Regions from separate parts of the Paenibacillus andongensis genome, predicted to be linked through region 1. Evidence: riboswitches for the same ligand, from Rfam matches in the RefSeq annotation. Region 1 holds a riboswitch; each other region holds the start of a gene.
What was found. Region 1 has a riboswitch for cyclic di-GMP ahead of NYR53_RS32915 (putative bifunctional diguanylate cyclase/phosphodiesterase). Riboswitches for the same ligand answer to the same signal wherever they lie in the genome.

Region 1 (7,434 bases):
ATCTACACCGGCGATGCCCAGAATTTCTCCGGCTTTCACCTCAAAATTAAGCCCCTTCAGAGCAGGCAAACCCTGCTGATTACGCGCAACGAGTTCTTGCACCTGGAGAACGGGCTCTCCGAGCTTCACATCCTGCTTGTTCACTTTGAAGGAGACGTCGCGTCCGACCATCTTCTCCGCCAGAATCTGTGGATTCGTCTTCGAAATATCCAACGAATCAATCACTTTGCCCCGACGAATGATCGTCACAGTATCGGCGATCTCCATAATTTCTTTCAGCTTATGTGTAATGAGAATGATGGATTTGCCCTCTTTGACGAGATTACGCATAATGACCATCAATTCACTAATCTCTTGCGGCGTTAGTACAGCTGTCGGTTCATCAAAAATAAGAATATCGGCGCCGCGATACAGCGTTTTCAATATTTCCACACGCTGCTGCATGCCGACGGAGATATCTTCAATTCTCGCTTTGGGATCCACACGCAAACCGTATTGCTCCGATAACTTGCGTACTTTGTCTTGCGCTGTTTTGTAATCGATTTTTGATCCTTTTTTAGGCTCCATGCCCAAAATGATGTTTTCTGTCACGGTAAATGGCTGAACCAGCTTGAAATGCTGATGCACCATACCAATGCCAAGCTCGATAGCACGATTCGGACTATCAATAAATACTTCTTTGCCTTGTACTTTAATGTTACCTTCATCCGGCTGATAAAGTCCGAACACAATGTTCATTAGTGTTGATTTACCCGCGCCATTTTCGCCAAGCAAGGCATGAATTTCACCCTTCATCAGCTTTAAACTAATGGCATCATTCGCCACTATGCCTGGAAACCGCTTCGTAATGTTGCAAAGTTCAACAACAGGGACTACTTCACTCATCAGATCACCCTAAGGATCAATTTTTTTAATTACCTCTTAAACTAAAGAACAAGGCTAGTTATTATAACTAGCCTTGTTTGAACAGAAACAAATCTATCGTTCGTAACCGCAATGCCTTTTATACCTTAATTAAGGTTTTTCAGGAACTTTGATTTCGCCGCTGATGATTTTTGCTTTGTAATCGTCAACTTTTTTCAAGATTTCAGGTGTTACGTTTTTCTTGGAAGTTTCAGGAAGGCCTACGCCGTCATCTTTCAGACCAAGTGTAACCACTTTACCACCTTGGAATTTGTTGTCGATAATGTCTTTGGAAACACGAACAACGGCTGTGTCAACACGTTTCAACATGGAAGTCAGTGTGACTTCATCGCCGAATTCAAGGGATTGGTCTTTATCTACGCCGATAACCCAAACCTTTTTACCGTTTTTCGCGCGGTCTTTCGCTTCGTTAAATACACCGTTACCAGTGGAACCAGCTGCGTGGAAAATAACATCAGCGCCATCGTTGTAGATCGTAGCTGCTGCTGCTTTACCAAGATCAGGCTTATCAAAAGCGCCTGTATAGTTAATTTGAACTTTAGCATTTGGATTAACCGCTTTAACGCCAGCTACGAAACCAGCTTCAAAACGTTTGATAACCGGGATGTCGATACCGCCAACGAAACCGATTTTGTTGGATTTTGTTGTTAGACCTGCAACTACCCCAACAAGGTAAGAACCTTCTTGCTCAGAGAATGTTACGGATTCTACGTTTGGAGCTTCAACGACATTATCAATGATCGCTAATTTAGCATTAGGGTTTTGTGTGGCTACTGTTTTTAGTGCATCGCCCATCAAGAAGCCGATACCCCAAGTCAGGTTGTAGCCGTCTTTAACGAATTGGTTTAAGTTAGGCGTATAATCTGCATCGCCTTTACTCTCAAGGTTTTTCACTTTAACGCCTGTTTGTTTCTCAAGCGCCTTCAAACCTTCCCATGCACTTTGGTTAAAAGATTTATCGTTGACGCCACCAATATCGGTAACCATTCCGATTTTGAAGTCTTTACCGCTATTGTTGCTTGGCGCTGCTGAAGCTGCTGCAGTAGTAGCTGGAGTTGCTGAAGCCGCCGGTTTCGTTTCTTCTTTTTTGGCACAGCCGGAAAGAGCCAATGCAGAAACCGTTACAGCCATAAGAGCTGTTGAAAGCATTTTCTTCATCATTATTACCCCCATAGAATCATTTAATTTAAAACCGTGAAATCTTACATTGTAGGTTGACCAAAATAAGTTAAATTATGTAAGACTGGCTATAGATGAGTGTATCATGTTGAAACCCAAGAGAAAAGCGATACACCTGCAAAATAACATAATTCGTTATGTCATACAAGTTGACATGGTCTTTTTGTAAGCCCCTACAATATAGGTTTCAAGCCCCAATTATTTATTATACTACCACCGGTCAATAAAATCTAGATTACCCTTTGTTAATTTTATCGTTCATAAGTCTCATGAATTGTTCGGTTCCCAGCGGGCTGCTAAACAGCATTCCTTGCACTTCCGTGCACTGCAAAAGTCTCAAATGCTCAAGTTGTTCCTCTGTTTCAACACCCTTTGCAATTAAATTCAGACCTAGACGGTGAGCCATGCGAATAATGGCAGCAGCCAGCAGTTGATTCTCATTGTCGTCTACCAAATCCCGAATCAAATTACTATCTAATTTAACGCTATCAAGCGGCATCCCTTCGAGCCCGCTTCGTGTAAATAGGCCTGTACACAAGTCATCCATCACGATACGCACACCGAATTTCTTCAGCATAATCAATTTCTCGCTAGCCTCTTGTACATTAGATGATGTGATACTTTCCGTAAGGTCCAGTTCCACCAACATCGGATCAATACTTGTTTCTTTCAAAACAACAGCAATTTCTTCAATAAAATGCTCATCTTTAAACTGCGAAGCTGTTACTGTTAGGGTCATTCTCAGCGGTGTATAGCCCTCGTCCTGCCAGATTCTCATCTGTCTGCAAGCCGTTCGTACAGCCCATTTCCCGATAGGGATCATGAAGCCCATTTCCTCGGCTGCTTTCTTCCAATCCATGCTATGTGCTAGGAGGTTGTCTCCCTTGCTCCAATGAATGATCGCTTCCATTCCGATTAATTTACGGTTTGTTATTTCATATTGAGGCTGATATAGGATTTCAAATTGATTGTTATCTAAGGCCGATCGAAGCTCTTTCTCTATGTGAGCTTTGCTCTTCACCATGGCATCGATGTCAGAGGCATAGAATTGGAACTGGTTATGTCCCCGGTTTTTGGCCGCAAACATCGCTTCATCTGCAAACGCCATAAGCTGCTCAGGCAGCTGGCCATCTAACGGATACAGAGCTATCCCTATACTAGCCGTTATGGTTACTGGCATCCCATCCAGGATAAAAGGCTCTTCCAGAGCCATTTGAATTCGAGAAGCTACAACTCTTGCGTCATCAGGTTTTGCAAAAGATTCTAGTAAAATAGTAAACTCGTCGCCACCTTGGCGGTACACCGTATCCGATCCCCGCAGGCATCCCAGCAAACGTTCTGCTGCAAGGCGGATTAAACGATCACCATAGGCATGACCTAATGAATCGTTGACATCTTTGAACCTGTCCATGTCCAGAAACATAACAGCCGCCAGTTGCTCATTACGCTTCGCGTGCAGAAGTGCCCGCTCCAATCGGTCATTAAACAAACGGCGATTGGGTAATCCCGTCAATGTATCGTGATAGGCAAGAAAGGCTAGTTGTTTGCTCTTTTCTTCCTGCTCTTTGCTAGTAAGGAGCAATTGATGGATACTCTTCGCAAAAAATAAACAGATTAGTGCTTGAACAAGCATACTAATGAAAACGTAAGGTGAAAAGGAGAAAGAAGCAGCAGCAAGTAGATTCACGGTCAACAAAAAGAAGCCCAGTACGCCCATATAGACCAACGTTTGCGCTTTCATTTGCTGTATCCACTTAGAAAATATGCCTCTCATTCTTAAACCTCCGTATCTGATATTAAAAAAAGGCTATTCCGAATCGGAATAGCCGTAGGTGTACCTGTTTAGGTAAACTGCAACCTGTCGGCAGCCCAGCCATCATTGTTGCGAGGGCAACCTTAGATCTGAAGCTTTGCGTCCTTATCTTTCGATAAGTTTGCCTTTTACGATATTAAGAAGCAATAAATGGGACTAATTAACTATATCATATTCATTCCACATTTGGCTATTTTTCCTTAAATAAGCAAGTTAAAGAGCTTGGGATCCTTATTTATTTCAATATAGCCATAATCTTTCTGAGATAGGCGCTCAATAAGCCCCTCGTAGTCATCTTTATTTTTGAGCTCAATGCCGACCAGCGCCGGAGCATCGTCCCTATTATTTTTTTTCGTATACTCAAATCGAGTAATATCGTCTGTGGGTCCTAAGACTTCTTCCAGAAATTCGCGCAAGGCTCCAGCACGCTGCGGAAAATTAAGAATAAAGTAGTGCTTCAAGCCTTCATACACAAGCGATCTTTCTTTAATCTGCTGCATACGGTCAATGTCATTGTTGCCACCGCTGATGATACAGACCACATTCTTACCGCGAATCTGCTCCCGATAGGCATCAAGCGCTGCGACCGGGAGTGCGCCGGCGGGCTCAATGACAATCGCGTTATTGTTGTAAAGTTCCAGAATGGTTGTACATTCCTTGCCGGAAGGAACAATGACGATATCCTCCAGCTTTTCTTTGCAAATCTCAAAGGTAAGCTCGCCCACTTGCTTCACGGCTGCTCCATCTACGAACTTATCAATCGTGGATAAGGTCACGACCTTCCCCTGCTTCAGCGCTTCCGTCATGCTTGCCGCGCCCTCCGGCTCAACACCGATGATGCGCGTTCGTGGAGAAACACTATCCAGATAGGTCGCAACTCCCGCTGCAAGGCCGCCTCCGCCAATCGTTGCAAAGATGAAGTCAGGAGATTCGGGCATTTGATTCAAAATCTCGAGGCCAACCGTGCCTTGCCCGGCAATCGTACGGACATCATCGAAAGGGTGTATGAACACCTTATTCTCTTGAGCACAGTAGGCCTTGGCTTGGTTAGAGGAATCATCGAATGAATCACCTGTGAGAATAACTTCAACAAAAGATCCGCCGAATAGCTTAACTTGGGAAATCTTTTGTCTAGGCGTTGTAGTCGGCATGAAGATTTTGCCTTCAATACCGAGCTGTTTACAGGAGTAAGCCACGCCCTGCGCATGATTGCCAGCGCTCGCACACACGACACCCGCTTCGCGTTCCTCCGGTGTTAAGCTTTGGATCACATTATACGCTCCGCGAATTTTGAAAGAACGAACAATTTGCATATCTTCACGTTTAAGATAAACGTTGCATTCATACAAGTTAGAGAGCAGCTCATTGCGTTGCAGAGGCGATGGTTCGATCACCCTGCTGAGCACATGATTGGCCCTAATAATATCTTCCAAACCTACTTTACTGGAAACAACCATTTTCTCTTACTTCCTTTCTCCACATTAAGCTATTAAAGTTTTACAGATTATTGTAGCACAACTCTGTCCGCCTGTACGAAAATAATATTGGCAGCGCTCTTCCTGTGTTTCACTTCATGCCCAGCAGGGTATTACATAGCAATACAACTTCAAAGGAGTGATTCAAATGTCGACTCAGCCTCGCAATATCGATATCGAAGAACGCCATGTGGAGAAAAAATCGGATTCCAGTCTAGTTGCTTCTACTTTCATCAAATACGCTGCTTATATCGTCATCATTTTCGGCGTTCTGTATTTCCTAGTTCGTTATGTATTCCCAATGTTCTAGAGCTAGGATGTAAGAGCCCTAATCAGAGAGGGTACATTAACATCTATTTCCCGCTCAACCACAAGAAGCCTCAAACCCACTAATAAGTGGATTTAGAGGCTTCTTTTATGGTTATGAGAGGAGTTAACTAACTCGAGCTCTTACTTAGTAATAGTACCGAGGCTGCTCCTGAAGCTCAGAACGTTTTTGCAAGAAGCGGTAGAAGGCGCTAGCCGCCTGTGCTTTTGTCACTTCTTGCTGAGGTTCAAATTGTCCATCATTCAGAGACATAATATTCAGCCCCACCACAATCGCTGCGTCACCAACATGCTTAAGCTTAACAGCATCTGCGAAATTACCATTGAAAATACCATCGAACTTCGTTAGACTCTTGTAGCCTAGCGCCTTCACAATTAGCTGAGCCATTTCTTCTCGATTCATTGCAGCTTCCGGATTGAAATCAGCACCTACATCCAGCAAACCGCGATCAACCGCATTTTCGACATAGGCAAAATAAGGAGAAGATTTGCTCACATCGGCGAAAGACGCCTTCCGTTCTGCCCCGTAATAAATACCACCGTTACCGCCATTCATGGCAATAACAAGCATTTTAACCAACTCACCCCGTTGGATCGTTTGATCTGGATTTACTTTGCCATCCTTCACATCCAGCGCTTGATAATCGAGCATAAGCTGAAGCTCATTTTTAGCCCAGTGATGGTCAATGTCGCTTACTGTCACTTTATCCAAGGAAATCACTTCACCCGTTTCACTATTCCGCCATTGACCGTTTTGCGCATCCAAGAGGAAAGGTTCACGGTTGAATTTGGGAACGAGTGAATAGACAAGCTTGGCTTCGAGTTTCCCGTCTGTTTTCATATCCATGGATTGCGGAACATCCCCAGCCGCTACCATCACTCTGTATTTCTCCAGTGGAATGCCACCGATGAACCCGCTGCCTTGGGCCACATAATTTAACTTGATGTCGAACTGCGCGAGCCAGAGATCCTTGGCTTTATCAATCGCCATCACCTGCGGCTTTTGCAGTGGATATGGCATATTGCTGATGGAGAAGTGATAGCCGACAATTTGACCAGTCACACGATCGATGCTTACCGTTACTTCTTCGTTCCCGGCATTCACACCATCAATCACACGCTTAAAACTAATATCCCAATTACGCATATGCTTCAGCTGATCTTCCGAATAACTTTTAGCCGTTTGTGCACGAAGCGACAACTGATCGGTATAAGCAGGAAGCTGCTTTTTCACAAAATCAACACCTTTTGTTATCGCATCTTCCAGAGCAATTTTACCCTCAATATCTTTATCAGCGTCAGGTCCGTAAGGGATGTAACTGTTGAAATTCATAATCTCTCCGGTCTTGCTGTTCACGCTAGCCCATGCGCCTTTGCCAACGATTTTAACTTTGGAATCCTTCTCAGTCGCCTCATTCCAACTTAAATTCCAGTTCGAATTGGTTTCCCCTGTTTCAGGGTTGGTCGATTCATTATAGGATGCTTCTTGGATTTTGTAGTCAGAAGAAAGGTTGAAAGCCTCGTTCACCTTTTTAATAGCCTCTTCCTTCGTCAGGTCCAACGTAGCAGTAGGCTTAGCAGCCAATGGCTTGTCGGTTAACGGCTTATTCCCCTCCGTATCTTCCATCCCTTTGACTGGATTCCAGATCTCACCGGTTTCTGCATTTAGGGAAAAGCCACCCAGCATATAAGAAATAATCGGTAATTTCTTGCCTT
Region 2 (7,434 bases), 340 kb from region 1:
AGAAGATGTGCCAGCTACTATACGTGACGGTCGTACCCTAGTCCCACTTTATTTATTGAAACAAACCGGTGCCTCTGTTGCGTGGGATTCTGAGAAATATAACGTTGACCTTGCTATCCCTAATCCAATGAAAGATTTCGCCTCAAATATTCATTCATTTAACGAGAAAGCCAAAGAGCATAGTGCTAAGAATGTTCAACTTATTTCCAATGAATATGGTCTATATATGAAAATAGATCTAATCGTATCTAATGATTCAAACAAAGATAACGATAATATCATCTTTCTATCTAGCCTGGTTGCCAATTCACCCGCGGATATGCTAATTGTCAGTAAATTGCTTAATAATAAAGTAATGGGTTTCATTGCAATAAACCGAACGGATGCAGAGGAATTTCTGAAGAACAAAACACCAGAGTTCGATTATATAAAAAAGTGGAGATACCAGCAGGTAAATGAGACGACAGACATGTCGACTCCGAATATTCCACCAGTGGTCCCTACACAAGCTCCAGCTTCTACAGCGCCGGTTTCAGGACCTATTTGTCGAGAAATTATGACCAATTACGCAAAACAGATGCAGGATGCAGCAGAGTCATATAACGGAAACGGGAGTTCAGATCCCAAAGCGTTTGAGCAATATATCAACAAATTTAAAGAAAGTATGAATGTAGCTTTAAAAATTAATCATTGTCCGGAACAATAATCAAAACGCCAGGTTAGCGGTTATTAACCGATACCTGGCGTTATCATTGTGAAAGGTTACGCGCCCGATACGATTCGAACGTACGACCTACAGTTTAGGAAACTGTTGCTCTATCCTGCTGAGCTACGGGCGCTTAGCAAGAATTATGATAGCACGAAGGCTTTCGTGGTGCAACCTTTTGGGTGGTCGAAGTTCTTCGCGACAAGAGAGGTACATTTTAGTACAGAATAGGATAGGGACATATCAGATCAAAGGAAGAGGATGCCGATATGAAAGTTTACATTGTTTTTCTGCGTGGTATTAACGTAGGAGGAAAGAACAAAATCAAGATGGCGGATTTGAAGAAGACGCTGGAAGCGGCGGGACTTGCTAAGGTGCAAACGTATTTGCAAAGCGGCAATGTCTTGTTCATGTCCGAGGAGGAGGCGGTGGAACCGCTGCGCCAGCGTATCGAGCAGGAAATCAGCAAAGCCGTTGGTGTATCGCCTAAGGTAATTTTGCGCACAGTTGAGGAGTTAGAGCTGATCCTAGGGAGTTGTCCATACGATGCAGATGCTCTGTTAGAAGGTGAAAGCATCCAAATTTCTGTTCTAACGGAAATGCCCCCGCAACAAACCGCTGATATCCTATCCAATGGAAAAAGCGACAAGGATGAATTTCAGATTCACGGGGGAGAGATTTATTTTCTATTTCGTCAAAGTGTTCTGGATTCAAAACTTGCGAGCAATATCCAGAAGCTTGGGGATACGGCGACTACACGCAATTGGAATACGATGAATAAACTGGCTGAGTTGGCAGCGGCGATGCTGATTTAGATGCAGGAATTTTTAAGCTTTGCCGCGTAATTTACGGAAAAATTGGGTCAGCATCGTCGAACACTCTTCTTGCAAGACGCCGCTAATGACATCGACACGGTGATTGAACCGGTCCTCTTGCAGCAAATTCATAAGCGTTCCGGCACAGCCGGCCTTCGGATCAATGGTGCCGTAGATGACCTGCGGAATCCGCGATTGCACAATCGCGCCCGCACACATCGGGCAAGGCTCAAGGGTGACGTAGAGCTGGCAGTCCAAAAGCCGCCAGGCCCCAAGATGTTCGCTCGCTTGTTTGATGGCGATCATCTCAGCATGAGCGAGAGGATCGAGGGTTGTTTCACGCAAATTGTAGCCGCGGCCAATGATTTGACCTTGATGGACAACGACTGCACCAATCGGTACTTCTCGGATGGCTTCGGCTTTGAGAGCCTCTTGAATCGCTTCTTTCATCCAGGGGATATGTTCATCCACAGGGGGACACCTCGCTATTATATTTTTATCCACATGTGCATAACAATCGAACATTCATTCCGTTGTTAACAACCTGTGGATAGCTTTGTGGATAACTGAAAAAGCTGTGGATATTTAATCTTTCTACATTACATACAACAAATAGAATAGCTATGCAAGGAATTTTATTGATAATAGCAACTGGGCTAGGTATAATGATAGATATTAGTAGGTCTTTTAGACCATATAGAACGTGATAGGTAGAAATAAGATAGCAAGGTTCGAAAATGGCAAACTTGTTGAAAAGCAAGGACGCAAAGCTGAGGGTCTACGGTTCCAATGGAACTACGGCAGCCTGGTTACCGAAAATCGATGCTTTATTGATTAAGGTAATAGGCTGCTCCTACATTAGGGGCAGTTTCTTTTTATATAGGGAATAACTTGGGTAAAGGGAGAGGTGTTACTTATAATGGCCAACGGATATAACGTCATGAAATATTACGGAAGCAAGGAGGGATATGACGCTGACGTACTAATCGATAGTAAGGCAATGTTGGGAAAAGACGATTTCGTAGCCACTGGCGTGCTAACTTATGCACTCGGAGACATTATTGAGGTTGAATTGCCGGAATACGATGTCTTTCAACTTGGCGATAAAGCGAAAATGACGGTATATACCAAATCCGGCTTGTTTGTGATGAATACAACCGTTGTTGCCAAAGAATTCGGCTCCGTCATCGTCATTAATCCACCTGAAAATCGGAAAAAATTCGCAGAAAAACGGGAATTCCCACGTGTGGATGTGACCCATACAGGTCGCTTATTCGGGCTTCAGGATATGAATAAAAGGAATAAACATCAATTTGAGAACCCGCTTGGCATTTCAATCAAAAATATATCCATCAACGGCTTAGGTTTTACCATAAATGATAATGCTATGATTGATAAAATCGTTCAAAAGCATTCACAACTTGAAGTCGAGCTGGATTTGGGTTTTACGATACCCTGTTCGATGGAAATTGTAAGAAAAGAAAAGGTTGAAAATGGTTTCTATTATGGGGCTAGCTATATCGACATTCCAACTGAAAAAACCAATGCTTTAAGGGGTTTCATCCTTACGAATCAGATCGAAACTTACTTCGTACAGAAGCGGGAAGCGCAATTTAAAAAAGCGACAGAAAAAAAGTCTGCGGCGAATCAATAGCCTTCAGGCTTTTTTTTGCGTTCCAAGTGCTATATAATAAGAAGGATGATTTTCGAAAATTAAGGAGTTGTAACTACAATGGCTTTGAAAGCAGGTATCGTCGGTCTACCGAACGTAGGAAAATCGACATTGTTTAATGCAATTACACAGGCGGGGGCAGAATCTGCGAATTATCCGTTTTGTACGATCGATCCGAATGTTGGGGTAGTTGAAGTACCAGACGAGAGATTGCAGAAGCTGGTAGAGATTGTTGTGCCTAAGAGCATTGTCCCGACAGCCTTTGAGTTCGTTGATATTGCGGGTTTGGTAAAAGGCGCGAGCAAAGGCGAAGGGCTTGGAAATAAATTTTTGGCACACATTCGTGAAGTGGATGCCATTGTGCATGTTGTTCGTTGTTTTGAAGATGATAATATTACCCACGTTTCCGGTAAAGTGGATCCGATCGGCGATATCGAAACGATTAATCTTGAATTAATTTTGGCCGATATTGAGTCGGTAGAAAAGAAGATCGAACGTTCGCGCAAAAACCTCAAGGGCGGCGACAAGAAGGTTTTGGCTGAAGTGGAGTGTTTGGAGCGTATTAAAGAAGCGCTTTATGCAGATAAACCGGCACGCAGCCTGGATCTCAGCGATGATGAGAAGCTTCTCGTGCGCGACCTTCATTTATTGACCATGAAACCGGTGCTTTATGCGGCAAATGTGAGTGAAGATGAAGTAGCAACAGCAGATGAAAATCCTTTTGTGAAAATTGTGAAGGAGTTTGCTGAGGGCGAAAACAACGAAGTGGTGTCGATCAGTGCGAAGGTTGAATCCGAAATCGCCGAGCTGGAAGACGAAGAAAAAGCGATGTTCCTCGAAGAGTTGGGACTTCAAGAGTCCGGCTTGAATAGATTGATTAAAGCAGCTTATAGAAAACTTGGCTTGTACACGTATTTCACAGCTGGGGTGCAAGAAGTAAGAGCATGGACAATTCGCAAGGGAACGAAAGCTCCTCAAGCGGCTGGTGTTATTCATACCGATTTCGAACGTGGATTTATCCGTGCTGAAGTCGTCTCTTATAATGATTTAGCAGCTGCAGGGTCGATGAATGGTGCGAAAGAAAAAGGCCAAGTGCGTCTCGAAGGTAAAGAGTATGTGGTAAATGACGGGGACGTCATGCATTTCAGATTTAATGTGTAATTCATCAAAAAAGTAAAGAAAGGAGTGATCCTATATGTTGGATCGACTTCAGTCCATTGTGGACCGCTATGAAAAATTAAGTGAACTGTTGTGTGACCCGGATGTAACGAGTGATACGAAGAAGCTTAGAGAATACTCGAAAGAGCAATCTGATCTTCAAGAAGCTTATGATGCTTATAACGAATATAAAAGTGTGAGCGAACAGCTGGCCGATGCCAAAGTGATGCAGAACGAAAAGCTGGACGACGAAATGCGTGAAATGGTCAAAATGGAGATTGAAGAGCTTAGCGAGCAATCCGCCAAGTTGGAAGAACAACTTAGAATGCTCATGATGCCTAAAGACCCTAATGATGATAAGAACGTAATCGTCGAAATTCGCGGTGCGGCAGGCGGAGATGAGGCTGCTTTGTTCGCGGGCGATTTGTATCGGATGTATACGCGCTATGCGGACGCGCAAGGATGGAGAACGGAGATTCTCGATGCTTCTGTGAACGATTTGGGCGGGTTTAAAGAGATCATTTTCATGATTACGGGTAAAGGCGCTTATAGTAAGTTGAAGTATGAGAGTGGGGCGCACCGTGTACAACGAATTCCGGTAACGGAATCAGGCGGACGTATCCATACCTCAACGTCGACGGTAGTGGTAATGCCGGAAGCGGAAGATGTAGAGATTGTCATTCATGATGCGGATATTCGCGTAGATACGTTCTGTTCCAGTGGAGCGGGCGGTCAGTCGGTTAATACGACGAAATCCGCTGTGCGTGTAACGCACGTGCCTACAGGGATCGTAGCGACTTGTCAGGATGGCAAATCACAGAACTCTAACAAGGAGCAAGCGCTTCGAGTACTACGTGCACGGATTTCGGATAAAATGCGTGAGGAAGAGGAAGCGAAGTATGCAGGCGAGCGTAAAAGCAAGGTGGGTACAGGTGACCGTTCCGAGCGGATTCGTACGTATAACTTCCCGCAAAGTCGGATTACCGATCACCGTATTGGCTTGACTTTGCATCGCTTAGAAACTGTGCTAAATGGTGACATGGCAGAGATCGTTTCGGCGCTCACGATTGCAGCGCAGTCCGATGCTTTGGATAATGCAGAGCAGGCAATGTGATGCCAATTGCTGCTAAGAGTATAAGAGAAGCCTTTGTTGAGGCTTCTTCTTTTTTAGGGAAGCTCGGTGTGTCCGAGGCTGCTTCCTGTGCGGAACTGCTGCTGCAGCACTTGCTCAACTGCAGTCGGACGGAACTGCTGTTCCGTTTCTCGGAACAGTTTCCTGTGGAGCTGGTGGAGACGTGGCGCCAGCTAGTGGAGCGGAAGGCCGCGGGTGAGCCGGTGCAGTATATTACCGGCGAGCAGGATTTCTTCGGCCTTCCTTTTGCGGTTAGCCCGGCCGTGCTGATTCCTCGGCCGGAGACGGAACTGCTCGTGGAAGCTTTGCTCCACGAGGGCTCGCGTCTGTTCCCGCAAGGCGCTCCGCTGCTTGCGGATGTGGGCACCGGGAGCGGAGCGATCCCGGTGACGGTGGCGCACGCGCGCCCAGCGTGGCGCGTGATAGCCAGCGACATCTCCGCGGCAGCGCTGGAGATGGCTCGAGTGAATGCGCAGCGCCACGGCGTGGCTGCGCGGGTGGAGTGGCTCGAGGGGGACCTTCTCGAGCCCTTTATTGCGCGCCGGATCGCGCCGGATATACTGGTGTCTAACCCACCGTATATCCCTGATGGCGACCTGCCGGCGCTGATGCCGGAGGTGCGGCTGTTTGAGCCGCACACAGCTTTGTTCGGCGGTGTCGAGGGACTCGACCTGTACCACCGGATGATCTCGCAGCTGCCGCAGCTGCCGCGAATCCCGACCGTGGTCGGGTTCGAGGTGGGCATACGGCAGGCGGAGGCTGTGGCGGGGATGCTGCGCGCCGCCGCGGACTGGGACGAGATCCGATTCGTGCCGGATCTCCAGGGTATTGATCGCCACGTGATCGCGATCCGTTCGCGAGACTAGAGGGAGTTCGTAGCGTTGGGAAAGAACGCGATATATTTGACGGTACTGAGGTGTTGGGGTCTGATAAGAGTGTTTTCCATCGCTAATGCTGCTTATAAGAGCAGAAGAGTCACTTTAACGATGTTTATCACTCTTACAGACAAGCTACCAGGTTGTTTCAGAGGTAATAGGGGTCTGATAAGAGTGTTTTCCATCGCTAAAGCTGCTTTTATGAGCAGTAGAGTCACTTTAGCGATGTTTTTCACTCATACATCCAAGCTACCGTGGTTGTTTCGGAGGTATTGAGTCACCAGACTATTTCCGAGGTAATCGGTTCTAGTAAGAGCATTTTCACCGCTAAACCCATCCTCTTTAGCCTGAACGCCACCTCTTCCGACACCCAACAATCTCACCCCACCCAACTCTATCATTTTTCAGAAATTTAAATAGATTACTAGGTTTAGCTCCTCCTCTTATTGCCCATACTGGCTAGTAGAAGCGAAGGGAAAGGGGCTTTTCCTCATGGTGAAGAGATCTAATCGTCATTCTTATAAATCTTTATTATTAGTAGCTTTTGCACTTATTGTTATGATAACTTGTTGGGAATCGAATCGTACGAATGCGGCGGTTATTTCGCCTACGATACCGGAAGAATCTATTCGCTTACGTATTCTAGCAAACTCCGATTCGCCGCAGGATCAAGCGTTGAAACGCGAGATTCGTGATGCTATTATTGCTCGTATGCAGGAGTGGGTCGTTGGACCGCAAACGCTCGATGACGCTAGAGCTGTGGTTAGAGCCCATTTGTCCGAATTTGATGTTCTTGTGGGACAAATGATTGAAGCACGTGGCTATAGCTATTCACATACAGTTGAGCTCGGTAAAGTCCCTTTTCCAACAAAAATGTACGGAAATGAAGTATACCCAGCGGGAGAATATGAAGCGCTGCGTGTGACGATTGGAACGGGGGAAGGTCAGAACTGGTGGTGTGTGTTGTTTCCGCCATTATGTTTCGTGGATTCCGTATCCGGAGAAGCGGTAGCAGCGGCTGCTGTTGTAGCGAAAACGGAGGGTGATGGGAAGGTGCAATCCTCTCCTACACCTGC
Region 3 (7,434 bases), 3.1 Mb from region 1:
GCCGACCAACCATCTCCGTCAAGCGCCCCCGTGTTATGTCCGAAATCGTTCTCCGCTTCATAGAGTTGCTGTGCTAAATTACGGTTCATCACGACAGTGACGCGATCGATCTTAACCTTGGCGTTGCCATCATACCAAGCTCTGAATTGATAAGAATGACCGGCAACAAAGTCAGCCTCAAGTGTTGAATTATGGTACGTGTCGGCACTTGGGAACTCGGAGCGATGCACGGCTTTCTCAGCCACCACCATGCCAGCTGTATCGTCATAGATATCCAGATTCAATACACGATCATTATCGCCAGTCACACGGTCAATCATGGTTTTGAATTTGACTTGGTTGCGGCCTGCCGGAATGTCTGAGGCACCTGGTCCGAAGAGCATATGTCCAGCAGCATGCTCCTGCGGATTAGCTGACCAGCCATCGCCATCCAACTTCCCTGTATTATGGCCAAAATCAGTTTCCGCTTCATACACTTTGTTGGTTACTTCCGTATCCTCTTTCGGTACGTTATTTTGAATGAGCTTCACCATTTTTTCAGGTGTTACGACTTGAACATCGCCGTGAAGTTGATCGATAACAGCCTTTACTTCATCCATAGAGGATGACCAGGCATGAACGAGAACGAGCGAATAGCCTGCAGCACTCTTCGGATTTCTTGGCGCCGCATTGATATGCTGGGCAACCGAATTTACATCACTTCCAGCGATGCCATGCCATAGCATTTCACGCGGAGTGACGATAGGCTTATTGTTAGACCACTTTAAAGCCCCGTTTAATGCTTTATGATTGCTGTATTCCAAATAAATGACGCCATCGACATTCGGCTCAGCTGTATATTTATCCCAGATCGCCTTCTTGTTAAAAGCATTAAAATCAATCACTTCAACAAGCGATAAATCAGCTTTGCCCATATACGAATTTAACCTTTTGAGATGTGTATCCAATTCCTGCTCCGGGTACATGGACGGATACATATATCCGCCGCCAGACGGACCAACGACAAAATTGTCCTTGTTTGTACCATCCTTATAAAAACGTTCCAGTACAGTTGGTGCTAAATCCATCATGCTGGGAGAAACAGCCCAACCCATATCGAAATTCCCACGGTTTGGGTTACCGAACCAAGGCTTGCCCTTCTCGGCCAAATCGTTCAGCATCCATTGAATATTATCGCCATCCGACATGACAAATGACACATAATGCACCTGATCCTGAACCGGAGGAGGCGTCTGTTCCTTCTGTTTGAGCTCTTTGATAGTAAAGCTGCTTAACACTGACAAATTATAGGCATGGTCAGCAGGCAGTGTATACAAACCCGCAGATGAACTTGGACGTATGAAAGCGTCTTCACCTTTGGACGCATCTCCCCATCCTAAAATAACAGCATCCGGCTCCGCATCCGCAATGATGGATTGTCGGAACGCGCTGTTCCCATCATAGAAGGTGAAAGCGTTAGCCATTACAGCGTAATCTCGCAGTTTGCCGCCCATACCGGACGCCAATTCTTCGCTCGTTTCCCCTTTTTGCTCAATCAAGGTGCGATGGTTGAGCTTATTCCAATAGTTTTGCTTGACCCAAGCTTCATCCTTTGTCGAGAGATCCATCAATTGCTTATTGCCTTTGGCTTGTTTGACATCGCCTTTTTCAATTAAGATGGCCTGTTTCAAATGGGCTAGTGATGTAGCTGCATTGATGGAGCTGTTCCCCTTTTCCCATAGTAAATAGCCGTCGAACTGCTTCTTGAACTCCTTCACGAGCTTCCAAGGATCACGGATAAATTCCGTTTTCACCCCGTATTTTTGGACCAAATCGTCCAGCCACTTCTTGTAATTCCCGGAATCGGGCAGTATGTATATTTGATCGGAAGACTTATTGGCGAGCAGCCCTTGCAGCGAAGCGATCATAACACTTTCCGTTTCCGACATATCGCCCAAACGGATCACGTAAAGCTTTTTGGCTTTAACAGCAGCCTTTACGTAGTTAGCGTCCGATTGCAGCGAACCGCTTTGAGAAAGCGTTGTTTCATCATCCGATTCAAATTCATTAGCTGCAGCGGATGAAGACAGAGGTGTTCCTAAGAGTGACATGACAATTGAAAAGCATACAAACAAGGCAAATAGACCGTTTTTTCTCATTGTAAACCTCCTCATGATTTAAATGTAGGACTGGATTGACTTGCTATTTGAATTATACATTTTAATATCAACATATTCTACATGTCATTTAGATCATTTAGCTTGTTATGGTCGCGTCATTGGGGTCATGATTCGACATATTAAACTCCATTTAGACTGACAGGCTGGGCCTCAGATCCTATGCGATCGATGGTTATCCATGAACGAAAAAAAGCCAAGCCAGGTTCTGCTCAGCATCCCTGACTCAGCTTATTCAATTGATCTAATGTAATTTTGTTTCGGGTACCTGAAGCAAATCAGAGCCATTCAACATCTCAATAATCCTGCTAGCCGGCACCGGTTTACTGATGAGAAATCCTTGAATCTGATCGCACCGGTATGTTTGGAGAATACGAAGCTGCTCCGGCAGCTCAACTCCCTCCGCCACTACGGATAGCTGCAGCCGATGAGCCATTTCGATCAACGACGATACAACAACTTGGCTTCTAATGTTATCTGCCAGTTGATCGATCAACGTTTTATCAATTTTCATACATTGTATGGGAAGCTGACATACATATTTCATTGAAGAGTAGCCTGCTCCAAAATCGTCAATGGAAATCATAAAACCTAGATTACGTAATTCGATCAATATGTTGATCACTTCTTCAAAGTTTTCGATCGCAAAGCTTTCCGTCACTTCCAGCTCGAAATGGCAGGGATCAACCTCTTCTTCTGCGAATACCCCGCGAATTCGTTCAACAAAGTTTGGCCGCAGCAGTTGGGCGCCTGAAATATTAATAGCAACGATAAGAGGCATGTCCGCTGATTGCTTTCGCCATGCGTTGAATTGCCTGCATGCTGATCGCATGACCCATTCACCTATCTCATTAATGATTCCGGAATACTCAGCAATGGGAATAAATTCATAAGGAGATACATGTCCAAGTTGTCTGTTCGTCCACCTAAGCAGTGCTTCCACCCCAACCATTTTATTTCGTGCCAAATCCAATTTTGGTTGGTAATGAAGCGTAAGCTCGTCGTTGTCAATCGCACACTTCAAGTATTGCTCTAAAAGCATTCTTCTGGTCCGAATCGCTTCAATCGATTCCGAATACAAACGGTAATTATTTTTTCCGGATTCTTTGACATCCAGCATAGCCATATCAGAATGATGCAACAAGCTTTCCGAATCCTTTCCATGATCAGGATACAGACTAATTCCGATACTGGCTGAAATCGTGGCACGATAGCCATCTAGATCGTAAGGCACATTAATCGTCTCTTTGATGACCTTTGCCAGGTGTTCAATTGGCTTGGAATCATGAACGTCATGGGAAACGATGCAAAACTCATCGCCCCCCAAGCGGCAAAGGAATTCGCCCTCCTTCATACAAAGCCGTAATCTCTCGGCAATCTCGATCAGCAGCAAGTCTCCCCTATGATGTCCCATCGTATCGTTGATCAGCTTAAAGCGATCCAAGTCGATGAAGATTATGGCAAAGCGGAATGGAAGCTGATGGTTTTGTGAAATGATTTTCTCCAGATACTCGAAAAAAGCTCTTCGATTGTTGAGACCGGTCAAATTATCATGATTTGCTTGATAATGAATTTCGTTCTGCGATTGCTCCAGCGACATCATCATGTGGTTAAACGAATTCTCGAGCTGGGTAATCTCATCTTTGCCGGATTCCTGAATGCGAATCGAAAAATCTTGTTTGGTTTTGATCACATTCATCCCAAAGATCGTGCGGTTCAATCTAGCAAATATCGTCCGCTGAAGGACGCAGCTAATAATGATAAAGAATACCAGTCCGGAAAGCCCAAAATAGAACAAGTAAAATAAGATACTTCTTTGAGCTTCCTTATATAATTCTCTCGGTTTCACGAATTTCAAGAGAACGGCGGGTTTATTATTGACGTCTGTTAGCAGCGAAAAGCTTGTGATCGTCGATTTATCAGACTCGGTCCAAAACGGCAGCGCGCGGTTTTTGGGACCCATTATGGTTGTAGCTTGAAGAGGAGGTGTAAAAGATGGATCCACAATAGATATACTTAAAGGCAAGTCCGTTTTTTCAGAAATATACTGAATGTAATTCGAGTCTAAGAAACGCGCAAAAACCAAGGTTCCGTGAATGGGTCCTTCATTGTTGCTCGTTAGAATTGGGTATGAAGTTGCGATTACCGGTTGCTTATCAACAAGCAATAACCCCATCTTCCGGGAAGAAGCGTCCGACTGTTCAAGGAAGGAAGCATATTCAGTCTGTAAGGTATGTATGAATGTACTTGGATAGCCGAGTGGGCTGTTATTGCCATAATCATAGGCTTTACCGAAGTAAACTTGCTTTCCGTTGTTCATCAGAAGCGTTATATTAAGACGACTTGACATAAACAAGGAATCGGTATAATTGACTGTGAGATAAGGATCGTTATTAGCAGGAATCGTCGGCCTATCGATAAAGTTGTATGTATCATCCCAACCAGCATAATTAATCGCAATTGCACCTAAATTTGTATACTCATCAAAATAAGAAAGAAGGTTTTGTTTCATGTTTTCACGCAAACTTTCAAGCTCCATCTGCTCATAATTGCGCAGAAGAGCCCTCTCTGAAATCACGTATAGAAGTGAAAGCATGCAAAGCGTGGTTAACCCTACGTAGATGATGATTTTCCGGCGAAGCGACATGGCAACATCAACCTCCAATGATGAATTTCTTTGTGCAATAGTCTTTAGGTTGAATAGCTGCCTATGATCTCCGTTCAAAAAAACCACATCAACTTAAGAGAGATGTGGTTTTCTTTTACAGCAACTGGCTGGCGTGGCGCATTGCCCTATAGCCCCTTTAGTTTTGCGTCCCCGGATTTCTGCGGGTTTGCCTTTAACGGTATTCTTATATGTATTTGTATTTATCTCATTTGATTATAATGGACTATAAATAACAACACAATATATAGTTCTAAAGTATTATAAAAACAGCCCACAATTACTGCGAAAGTGCAGATATTTTTTCTAAAACCGTTTGAAAAATGGAAAAGCCTGCCATTATGCAGGTTTACCTCAAAAAAAAGAGGCTTTCCTCAAGTAGATTTATCTACTTTTTAGATCAGCCCCTTATTCCATGAGTTCCATTAGCCTCCACCTTGAATCGGCGAAAGCTCAGCTGTGTATGATTAAAGGCACAACTTTCCCTTCATTTACATCAATTAAACCGTAATCCGTTATTTTCAACGCAGGACTAACGGGTAAAGAATGCGTGCTGATGGACATAATCGGGTTATAATGGCAGTAGCCTAACGATTCCATGGCCTTGCGCAGCTGCTCAACTTCCTTGGCGACTTGCTCCAAAGGGACTTCCGTTAAAATACCGCCGACAGGCAGCTCAAGATTAGCGATCACCTCGCCATTCTCAACTACGCTGAAGCCCCCTTGATTCTTGATGACCTCATTAGCAGCGATCATCATATCGACTGGATTATGCCCCACAACAAGCATGTTATGGTTATCGTGAGAATACGTCGTTGCTATGGCTCCACGCTTGATCGTATCCCCGCCGATTAAACCATAAGCGCGATTCCCGTTTTTCCCGTAGCGTTCAAACGTAGCAATGAGTCCATAGCCGCTCTCCGACCAGTTAAGCTTTCCTTGACGAACATCTACATCGACCTGATGCTCTTCTGTAAACGTGGAGCCATCCTTCACCATCATGGTTCGGCAGGCATACCGGCCATCCGCTGCTTCTGTGTTCACGGTGAAGTCCGCTTCTGTTAAAGGCGACATATGAACGCTTTGATAGTAGTGTGCTGGAAAGGCTGGTGCATGGACAGTTGGCTTGTATGGCTCGCGAGCATCATAGACCTTGCGGCCATGCTTGTATACTTGATCGATTGTCAGCTGCTCCAGATCGGAGATCAGTTGAAAATCACCAATTTTACCGGGCGCAATTACGCCGCGATCATACATCCGCATTCTTTTGGCTGGCGAAAGCGTACTGGCATAAATCGCCTGCTCAGGCTTCATGCCCATGCCTATCGCTTTGCGAACAAGGTGATTCAAGTGCCCTCGACGCTCAAAGGAATCAGCCATCACATCATCGGTAACAAAGCAAAAGTGCTCAGATACCTCATGCTCCATCAAATACGCCATCACTTCAGGCGTCATCGATTTTTCTTGAATTTCAATAAACATCCCTGCAGCGATCCGAGCTTCCATCCCCTCGATCGATTGATGCGTGTGATCGGAATCTACACCGCTATAGATCATTCGATGCAAGTCCAGATCCAATAATTTCGGCACGTGTCCTTCAATAATGAGGTGAGGATAATGAGTGCGGATATGATTTAAGATGTGGTTCGTTTTGCAATCAGGATCTGTTATCACATCTACGTAGTTCATGATTTCGCCTAAACAAATGATGCGTTCTGTACGAAGCAGCTCGTCCAAATCCTCGATTTCAATCGCGCCTCCGGTCGTTTCCATTGAAGTGGCAGGAACCGAGCTCGGGATGGCATAAAACATGTCAGCAACACAATGCTTGCTAGCTTTAATGAATTCCTTCACCCCGTCAAGTCCGAAGACGTTGGCGATCTCATGAGGTTCTGGAACGATGGTTGTAACACCGTTACGAATGAGTCCGTAAGAGAACGTCTCCGGCGTGACCATCGTGCTTTCGATATGCAAATGGATATCAATAAGGCCGGGAATCATATAACGTCCTTGTCCGTCCAAGTGCTCAGCCGCTTCGAAGCTATCGGCAGCCCGTCCTCCGATATATAGAAACCTTCCATCCAAGATCGCCGCATTGCCTTGGATGAATGTTTTAAAATAACTATTATAAATTCGGACATTTTCAATCAGTAAATCTACACGCATCTGCCTTCGCCTCCAGGTACATTACTCCACTAGAACTAATTTCTCGCTAGGAAAAAGAAGCCGGACCTCTTGACCATTCTGGTAAGGAAGTTCCATTTCTTTATTCACTGTGAAATTCCCCAGCTCCGTCTCGACAACGTATTGATAGCTTCTTCCAAGGAAAGTACTGACTTTGACACGACCTGTCAAACGATTCGTTCCTGCCTCAATTTCATCAGGCATGCCAATCACAACATCATCCGGACGAATAGCGCCTTGCTTGCCCACCTGTTCTCCTTTACTGGCATGCTTCGTAACGGCGAACATATAGTCTTTCACCTTCAACGCAATCTCTTCATTTCCATCGAACCTTGAATCGAAGGTAATAAAATTCGTAAATCCAATAAACCGAGCCACAAACTCCGTTTTTGGATATTTAAATATCGCCGCTGGTGCACCAAGCTGTTC

Region 2: another riboswitch for cyclic di-GMP. It lies ahead of NYR53_RS00150 (PilZ domain-containing protein); the one in region 1 lies ahead of NYR53_RS32915 (putative bifunctional diguanylate cyclase/phosphodiesterase).
Region 3: another riboswitch for cyclic di-GMP. It lies ahead of NYR53_RS12190 (sensor domain-containing diguanylate cyclase); the one in region 1 lies ahead of NYR53_RS32915 (putative bifunctional diguanylate cyclase/phosphodiesterase).

What each region holds. Positions count from the first base shown of each region.
Region 1 is NZ_CP104467.1:7,329,191-7,336,624, forward strand. It holds gene NYR53_RS32905 (ABC transporter ATP-binding protein) at 1-885, opposite strand, end outside; gene NYR53_RS32910 (BMP family lipoprotein) at 1,015-2,082, opposite strand; gene NYR53_RS32915 (putative bifunctional diguanylate cyclase/phosphodiesterase) at 2,339-3,877, opposite strand; cyclic di-GMP riboswitch class I at 3,964-4,052, opposite strand; gene ilvA (threonine ammonia-lyase IlvA) at 4,117-5,373, opposite strand; gene NYR53_RS32925 (hypothetical protein) at 5,540-5,701, shown strand; gene NYR53_RS32930 (S-layer homology domain-containing protein) at 5,846-7,434, opposite strand, start outside.
Region 2 is NZ_CP104467.1:27,959-35,392, forward strand. It holds gene NYR53_RS00130 (stalk domain-containing protein) at 1-706, shown strand, start outside; tRNA gene NYR53_RS00135 (tRNA-Arg) at 766-839, opposite strand; gene NYR53_RS00140 (DUF1697 domain-containing protein) at 976-1,521, shown strand; gene tadA (tRNA adenosine(34) deaminase TadA) at 1,534-1,971, opposite strand; cyclic di-GMP riboswitch class I at 2,251-2,338, shown strand; gene NYR53_RS00150 (PilZ domain-containing protein) at 2,441-3,175, shown strand; gene ychF (redox-regulated ATPase YchF) at 3,254-4,354, shown strand; gene prfA (peptide chain release factor 1) at 4,389-5,465, shown strand; gene prmC (peptide chain release factor N(5)-glutamine methyltransferase) at 5,465-6,349, shown strand; gene spoIIR (stage II sporulation protein R) at 6,851-7,434, shown strand, end outside.
Region 3 is NZ_CP104467.1:2,775,083-2,782,516, reverse strand. It holds gene NYR53_RS12195 (GxGYxYP domain-containing protein) at 1-2,138, opposite strand, end outside; gene NYR53_RS12190 (sensor domain-containing diguanylate cyclase) at 2,401-4,821, opposite strand; cyclic di-GMP riboswitch class I at 4,920-5,005, opposite strand; gene NYR53_RS12185 (adenine deaminase) at 5,275-6,987, opposite strand; gene NYR53_RS12180 (ABC transporter ATP-binding protein) at 7,009-7,434, opposite strand, start outside.